2 regions of the Paenibacillus sp. DS2015 genome follow, and region 1 is predicted to be linked to the other one. Evidence: riboswitches for the same ligand, from Rfam matches in the RefSeq annotation. Region 1 holds a riboswitch; the other holds the start of a gene.
The links. Region 1 has a riboswitch for cyclic di-GMP ahead of J2T13_RS13590 (transglutaminase-like domain-containing protein). Riboswitches for the same ligand answer to the same signal wherever they lie in the genome.
Positions count from the first base shown of each region.

Region 2: it holds a riboswitch for cyclic di-GMP, as region 1 does, so the genes downstream of both, J2T13_RS19585 (methyl-accepting chemotaxis protein) here and J2T13_RS13590 (transglutaminase-like domain-containing protein) in region 1, are expected to answer to the same signal.

Region 1 is NZ_JBNPWS010000014.1:33,597-38,009, forward strand. Features, by position in the region: gene J2T13_RS13580 (DMT family transporter) at 1-222, shown strand, start outside; gene J2T13_RS13585 (FAD-dependent oxidoreductase) at 433-1,878, opposite strand; cyclic di-GMP riboswitch class I at 2,166-2,246, shown strand; cyclic di-GMP riboswitch class I at 2,285-2,367, shown strand; gene J2T13_RS13590 (transglutaminase-like domain-containing protein) at 2,381-3,184, shown strand; gene J2T13_RS13595 (response regulator) at 3,305-4,413, shown strand, end outside.
Region 2 is NZ_JBNPWS010000027.1:9,223-13,635, reverse strand. Features, by position in the region: gene J2T13_RS19600 (hypothetical protein) at 1-178, shown strand, start outside; gene cysK (cysteine synthase A) at 277-1,191, shown strand; gene J2T13_RS19590 (hypothetical protein) at 1,398-1,535, shown strand; cyclic di-GMP riboswitch class I at 1,729-1,813, shown strand; gene J2T13_RS19585 (methyl-accepting chemotaxis protein) at 1,990-3,753, shown strand; gene J2T13_RS19580 (amino acid adenylation domain-containing protein) at 3,881-4,413, shown strand, end outside.

The DNA of each region.
Region 1 (4,413 bases):
ATGGTACAGGGGATAAAACGGCTTGGTCCTACATATGCCATTTCTATCGTTATGACAGCGCAGCTCGGGTGTGCTTTATTGTGGGACTCTATGGGCTGGTTAGGTCTGAAACAGGTTCCTTTTACCTTCAAGCAGTTGATAGGTGTACTGGTTATCATCGGTGGCATTTGTATATTTAAATTAGGTGGTGAACGGAGATTGAAGCACATTATAAAAGAATAAATCAAGGGCTCTGGAAGTCTTTTGAAGCCATAGACTTGAAGAGCTACATCGTATTTTAATGTAGATAGAGAAGAGGCTTTACATTCTAGCAGGGACGATAGCGGCGACTCCGTTAATACTGACATTAAAAGCAGGGACAGATTTATAAATATCTGTCCCTGCTTAAAAATTAACGCTGCTCATGGTGAGGAGAATTGAAGTTGTTCATTTTTATTGTCGCACTTTAATTTTATAATCTTTCTCCAGATATTTATGGATTCTTTGGAAGTCGGATGCGGTTAACTCAGTAAGCTTCATGTTTTTCTCACGTCCAAGAATAATACCGATGGTCTGCGCTGCTAGGGCGGTGGTTGGCATAATACGTGCGCTGCCGTAAGCTTTGATATTGGCTCCTACATTTTTCCCCACAACGAGGACATTATCATAAGACTTTAGCTGAAATGAACGCAGAGGCAGACCGTAACGATCAGGTTTACCAAAACCGATCCCTGTCGGAATGGTTTTAGTGCCCTGTAGATCTATTGAATAACCCCCAATGCTGACATTATCCCAGAACATTCTGTTATTCATTAAATCCGGATAATCGAGCACATATTTGGTCTCGTACCGATTGTAGTCCCGGATATATAAATATTCGGGGAAGCCGTTCAGCTCTGCCTTCGCAAAGCCCGGTATATTATTGCGTAAAAAGCTCAATATGTATGGCGCTTCGGCACGACCTTTCGTAATCGCTGATTGTACCGATTTTGGATCAGAGGGATTGACATCATAAATCAGCAAAGCGTTGATGATAACCTCCCCGTTCTTCTGATCAGTTACATTTAACCCACGCAACTTGAGTGGACTATTATGGGGTTTATATTTTCCGGTAATATTGCTGAATCCGGTGGCAAAGTGCCAATCTACATAGGTGTTAGGACCATATTTTTTCCGCACGTTCGTCAATGGATAATCCTCGAGGATCGTTTGATGGAGTTTGCCCCAATTGACATTTTTGAATTTCAGCATATAAGTAGCAGCCATATAATCCGGCTGTTTTCCGTTATAGAGAGTCTCCATTCCGGGAATACGTTTGTCGATAAGTCTACTGCTAAGGGCATTGAAATCGGTATTTTCAACCCAGTATTTAGACTGAATCGTATATTGGGTACCGTCCTTTCCATGATAAGTGAGAGACTGTAGGGACTTGTCCTTGTTTGAGGAAACACTGTTAATTGAATCGATAACAATACCACTTTTGAGGGGGATACCCTTAATAATCTTGTTATAATAGCTCTCAAAATCGAGAGATTTTCGGATTGTGCCTGCATTATACCTGTCAAAGAGGTTTTTTATCTCACCTTGAACCAGGCTTTTTCCATTATTATCGTTAACATCATCAAGAGAATACATCTGTCCCTGAATTAACTCCCCACCTGGCTTGCTACGAGGATCGAGAATAAGCACCTTTAGCCCTAGGTTCCGGGCTTCACGGGCAAGCAATACACCTTGAATTTCACTTCCGATCACAACAACATCATAGTGACTTGGTGTAACTACGGAAGGAGATTTGGATTGTGCCGTTACGACAAAAGGATTAGATAAGAGAAACTGAAAGGTGAGTACGGTAAGTAGCAGTCTTTTAAGACCATAGGATACATTCTTCTTAGTTAACATTTCTTCTTATTTCACCTCTTGATATTATTAGAATTTAAAGTGTATTTTAGGCAAATAGTACTTAATTTCCTTGAATGATATTCTACTACAAATAGGTTCTTTTTGCCTACAATGATTAGTTAGCTATCCTCAGTTAAGAAATCGCCGATAAAACCATACACACGAGTAGAGAAACTGTTTCGAGGTTCAATCATATACGGTTGGATTGTCTAGGAATCCACGTCGTTTTGTCGAATTATCACTTTGTAATAACGGAAGATTATGATACTATGGGACTAATAAAGCTATTCAGATCACGGCAAACCTTTCGAAAGATCGGGACGCAAAGCTATAGGGCCTTCCTAGTTGGATGGTAGCCAGTTACCGAACGGACAGTTTTTTTGTTGCGTTCAGTTAATAGAACTTTAGACGATAATGGCAAACCTATCGAAAGGTAGGGACGCAAAGCTATAGGGCCTTCTAAATTAAGATGGCAGCCTGGCCACCGAAGGGGGTTGTATGGATGAGAAAGTTAATGTTACTTCTGGTTGCACTTGTTGTCTTATGTCCATTGTTTAGTGGAACAACAATCTATGCTGCTGAAGGTACTTGGTTAAATGAAGCTAGTGTAAGCAAGGGAATTATTAGTGTGCAGTATGATGTGAAGGCAGATGTTAAGACAAAGCTCTTAATTATTAAAGGTCAAGAGCAATATTCTTATAATTTAGCTACCGGCGAGCAAGTAGAGGCATTTCCTCTTCAATTAGGAAACGGTGATTATACAATTAGCGTATTGGAACAAACAGGTGGGAATAAATATCAAGTTGTGTATAAGGATACAATCAAGCTTGATTTGAGCGATAGCTCCATAGTGTATTTGAATTCAATTCAGAATGTCAATTGGAATGATACAAGCCTAGCTGTTCAAAAGGCCAAAGAGTTAACAAAGAATTCAGCATCGGATACGGAAAAAGTAAAAGTTATTTATAATTATGTGATTAACAATATTAAATATGATAACAAACTGGCATCAAGCGCTCCGGCAGATTATCTTCCTCAAATCGATCGTACATTATCGTCAAAAAAAGATATTTGTTATGGGTATTCTGCTTTGTTTGCAGCGATGCTGCGGAGTGTTGACGTTCCTACGAAGATGGTCATGGGTACGACCAAATATGTGGATTCCTATCATGCTTGGAATGAAGTCTATTTAAATCATAAATGGGTAACCGTGGATACAACGGTTGATGCAGGTTGGAAGGGTACTACTACAGTTTTCACGATGATAAAAGATGCATCTAAATACTCAGTATCCAAACAATATTAAATAAAAACTTTGCTAAAGAAGCCATGAACATTACGTTCATGTGCTTTTTCATTTTACGAATTATGTTATTCTTATCACAAGAAATGATAATAATAAATTCCCATGATTAAGGAGTATTATATGAAGGTGATTCTTGTAGATGATGAGCAACTCGCTATCGATTACCTGGAACGTCAACTTATGAAGCTTACAGATATAGAAGTGATCGGCAAATTTATAGATCCGATTATTGGAAGAGAGGAGATTCTCCTTAAGGAAGTAGACTTGGTTTTTTTAGATATAAGCTTACCTGAAATAAGTGGAATTGAGCTAGCAGAACAGCTCCTCGAGCAGAAGCCAGATTTAAATATTGTATTTGTAACGGCGTATAATGAATATGCAGTTAAAGCTTTTGAACTAAATGCTGTAGATTATATAGTGAAACCAGTTGGAGCGGATCGCTTAACTAAAACCATAGATCGGATTAGTGAACGCGTAGAATCTAAGCAAGTTGAGACTGAAATTGAGACGCTTACGTTGCGGATGAATATATTTAGACAAGTGACCGTAGAAGTCTCGAATCGACACTTTTCTGTGATTCAATGGCGTACGGCGAAAGCGCAGGAGTTGTTTCTATATTTACTTCAGCATCGTGGTCAACTCGTTCGTAAATCGGTGTTGATTGATATGCTATGGCCGGAGCATGAACCGGATAAAGTATATTCGCAATTATATACTGCCATTTATCATATTCGTAAAACACTGACATCATATGGTGGACATTTTCAAATTGTTAATTCAATGGAGAATTATGTTCTGACTATTGAAGATGTTCAGTTAGACGTAGAAGAGTGGGAGACTAAATTAGCTTCATCCCCACCTCTATCAGCAGATACTATAGACGACTACATAGAAATCATGAAACTATATACCGGTAATTACCTGCAGGAATATGATTATTGGTGGGCGGAAAGTGAACGTCAACGGCTAAAGGAATTGTGGCTTAGCATTTCTTATGGGATCGCAGATTGGTATGAGGAACAGGGTCAGATGGAGGAGTCTATATTTTGGTATATTGAAATATGTGTTCAGCATGTGCAAGAGGAAAAGGCCCATTTTGCTCTAATGAAAATATATGCACGCATGGACAATTATATATTGGTTAATCGACAGTATAGCTCTTTGATTGCGACTTTGTTGGATGAATTTAATGAACCACCCAGCGCGTATATTACAGAGTGGTATGAGCA
Region 2 (4,413 bases), on a different contig from region 1:
AAAAAAGGAAGTCGAAGAATCCGATTATGTTGCAGCGCGAGAGCGATATTACAAGGACCTTAAACCCGTTAGTTTTAAAATGTATCAAAGCAAAGGGACCCACTTTGATGATCTGAATCTCGAACGATCTGTTGGGGCGTTCTTTGATGAGGCGTTTGTTGTATATTTGGAAAGCTGAATGAGATCTGGATTATTCCTAGTATATCGCTAGGCTTTATGTTATCCTAATAATTAAATTTATTGTAAGAAAGCCAGACAGCTGAGGAGAGATGAACAGTGCTTATTGCTCAGAATATAACAGAACTTATTGGACGTACGCCATTGGTGAGATTGAATCGTACGGTTCCGGATGGAGCCGCTGATGTATATGTGAAGTTAGAAATGTTTAACCCCTCGGGAAGTGTGAAGGATCGAGCTGCGTTTAATCTGATTGATACGGCTGAGAAGAATGGTCTCCTAACCCCCGGAGGAACGATTATTGAACCTACGAGTGGCAACACAGGAATTGGGATTGCGATGATTGCAGCAGCCAAAGGGTATAAGGCGATTCTGATCATGCCGGATAACATGTCCAAGGAAAGAATTAATATATTGAAAGCTTACGGTGCGGATGTGGTTTTGACGCCAAGTAGCGAAAGAATGCCAGGCTCTATTGCTAAGGCGCTGGAGCTACAGGAAGGGATTCCGGGCAGTTTCATCCCACAACAATTCGAGAATCCAGCTAATCCTGATATCCATCGGATGACGACAGCGCCGGAAATTCTGGAGCAGATGGAGCACCGGCTTGATGCGTTCGTAGCTACAGCAGGTACTGGGGGGACAATTACCGGTACAGGCGAGACGTTGCGTAAGGCTTTACCGAATATTCACATTGCTGTGGTTGAACCGCAAGGATCGCCAGTTCTATCAGGAGGAGTGCCGGGCCCACATAAATTGGTGGGAACAAGCCCGGGTTTTGTGCCAAGTATCCTAAACACAGATATATATGATGAAATTATTCAAATTTCGGATGAACATGCGATTGGAATGATGAAGGATTTAGCGCGTTTGGAAGGGGTGCTGGTAGGCCCGTCCTCAGGTGCATCTGTCTATGCGGCGATTCAGGTAGCTAAGAAATTAGGCGCAGGTAAAAGAGTAGTATGTATCGCTCCTGATACAGGTGAGCGTTACTTAAGTATGGATTTATTCTAAGGCTACAGATCGCTCATAAGTCTATAGCTCCATGGTAGAACATGCGAAAGGCACCAAAAAGGCATCCACTCATCGGGGTGCCTTTTTGGTGTTGTATTATGCCTTTTATGATGCAGTATGCAGTGTCTATAGTAGCGCTTTTGTATAATGAAAAGGTACTGTTCCAGACTTAGCAAATATGTATGGTCTCCGCCCCTTCGTGAGCCATGAAATCAAGATATTCTGTGGCACGGTCCGATGAGGGGGCTAAAGTGACATTTATGGGTGCAGGTGAAGGACCATGTATCGTACTGTTGTTAACAGCGGAGGCTCGTAAATATATAGGTACTATGGTTCTTGTGTAGTTGGGTGAAGAGATCTAATCCTTGAGTTGGCGTTAGGAGCAGGATACCCATGGTCCTACTTTTTTTCTGCTTTTTTTCAAGAAGTATGATTGTAACGGAAAGATTTTACAATATTTTCAGAAAATAATGAAAGTGTGTAGAAAAATATCCAAAACGGTAGTAATATGGAACTATTCTGTTTCTAGTTCTTGGAAAAGCATATCGGCAAAACTACTGAAAAGTAGTGACGCAAAGCTATAGGGACTACTTCCTCGAGGAAATGTCAGCCAGTTGCACTTGATTTGGTGGTGCCTATGGCAGTTTTTGCGATATAGGCATCTTTTTTTTTGGATTTTTAGCAGAATATTTATGGAACGATCAGTAAAGGGGGTATTTTAGTATTACGTAGATTTGTCTATATAGTCAGCCGAATTACCTAAACCAAAGTAAATTACATAACAAGAGGAGATAGGAAATGAAGTTGCCACAATTATTTGGATTTTTCACCAAAAGAAGTATTGTTACTAAAAATATGCTTTTGACGAGTCTATTCATCATCTTGACAGGCAGTATATTAATTGCATCCAGTAATTATATTCAGGGACGGGTTCTGACAAATCAATTAAATTCAGATTCAGAAAAAATTATGACTGCTTGGATCAACAAAGTAACACCCGAAGAGGCAGCAGAGGCAAAGGCGAACACTGACCGTAATTCACCCATTCAGAAGAAATTAATGGGGATATTTGATGAATTGTCCATTGTACACCCTAACGTTGCACAAGGATATATCTATGGTTCTGAACTTGAGGACGGCTATAAAACGTCTAATATTGCTTTTCCAACAGCCATATTAGATATCTTTGAAGCGGAGGGTATGCATTTAGGAGACATGTATGATCAGCCTACCCTTATCGTAAATGCTCTTAAGGACATGATGAAGACGAAGCAGATGACCTTCACTAAACCGTATAACGATGATTATGGGAATTGGGTAACGGTACTTTCCCCCCTTCAAGATAGTACAGGAACTGTATTCGCATATATGGCCATGGATATCGATGCAAGCTTAATTGCAGAAGGTAAGCAAGAATTAGTTAAATATACGACACTAGTTTTACTAGCGACATTGATCGTTATAATAACGATGCAATATTTCACTTTGAAGCGAACCTTTGCTCCGGTGAAAGATTTGATGGGCGCCTTGGATAAGCTAAGTCAGGGAGACTTTAGTGTTCAATTAGCAACGGGTAAAGATGAACTTGGTAAGGTAGCCGAGAAGTTTAATATGACCGTAAATAATATAAATAGCTTAGTAACGACAATCAAAACGGTATCTACAGAATCAGCTGAGGAATCCAAAATGTTGTTCTCTACTGTGGAGGATAGTCATGCGAACTCCATGGCAATTACGACGAATATTGAGGAGATATCGGAACGGGTATCTCAGCAAAGTAAGTCTATATCGGAGAGTGTGACGTCACTTGAGGAAATTTCCTCAGGAGTAGGTACGATTGCTGCAAGCAACACGATGTTAACGGATACGTCTATGCAAATGAGAGAACAGTCTCAGCAAGGTAGTGACAATGTAGGTAGAGTGATGAGCCAGATGGACTCGATTCAGAAATCTGTCTTAAATTCGGTGATTTCAATTGAACAGCTTCAGAAGCGTTCTGGAGAAATTGGTGAGATCGTACAAGTCATCACAGAGATTGCCTCACAAACCAACCTTCTGTCTTTAAATGCCAGCATTGAAGCGGCTAGAGCAGGAGAAGAGGGACGGGGATTCGCAGTTGTTGCTAACGAGGTGAAGAAGTTATCTGAACAGTCGGGGAAATCAGCTGAGAAAATTACAGAGCTAGTCCATCATATTCAACAAGAAACATTAATAGCTGTATCGGCGATTAACGAGGGCGAACAGAACGTAGAAGTAGGTATTGAGATTGTGAAAGAAACGGGTATGTTGTTTGAGGGAATATTAGTCGCTACGGAGTCCGTTACAAGTCAGATTCAAGAGGTTTCTGCTGCAACGGAGGAAATGGTGGCAGAGACAGAACAGGTCACATCCTCGATCAAGCAACTTGCTGTATTGGCAGAGAAGAATGCAGTAGTCGCAGATCAGATTATGGAAAGAGCTCAGGAACAACGCTCTTCCTCTGATAAACTTGTCAAATCAGCGGAGCATTTGAATCATATTTCTGATGAACTAGAAGTCCTAGTCGACGGATTGAAGATTTAGTAATGACGTGTCGTCTGCGAATGACAGTCACAAATAATAGCATGAGTTTCTTATTCACTGCAATTCTAGATAGAGAGATAGAAAAGATAGATAGAAAAGATAGAGATATAGGTAAGGAGCGGATACTGTGAATACTTTGTTGATGGCAGAGCATATCAAGACATATTGGTTGGAGGAGCTTAAGGCTCCTCTATCCACATTCGATATATATACGGATTTCCCTAAACACCCCACGGTTAGAGAGGTGCAGCAAACAACCTTTTTATTGAATGTAGATGCAGAGAAGATCAACAAGTTTAAAGATCGAAGTGATATGCATGGTTGGATGCTTAGTTGCTATATAGCGTTTCTGTATAGAATGACAGGTGAGAAAGATCTGGTAATAGGCGTAAAAGATAGCAGAGGAAATGTATTACCGTTCCGGACGTTTTGTGAAGGGAATATTTCATTTCAAGAATTGTTTACACAGATTTCAGATAAATTGGAACATACCTATGCGGCCAGCTTACCCGTCTCGGTAATTGAAGAAATGGTTGGGCAATCTGCCATTGTGAAGACGATCTATGGTGTGGATAGTATGCTTGAGGATAGTTCACTAAACTGGTCTGTACAGGAAGAAGAAGGCCAATGGGTGATCCACATTGCTTATCACAAAAATCT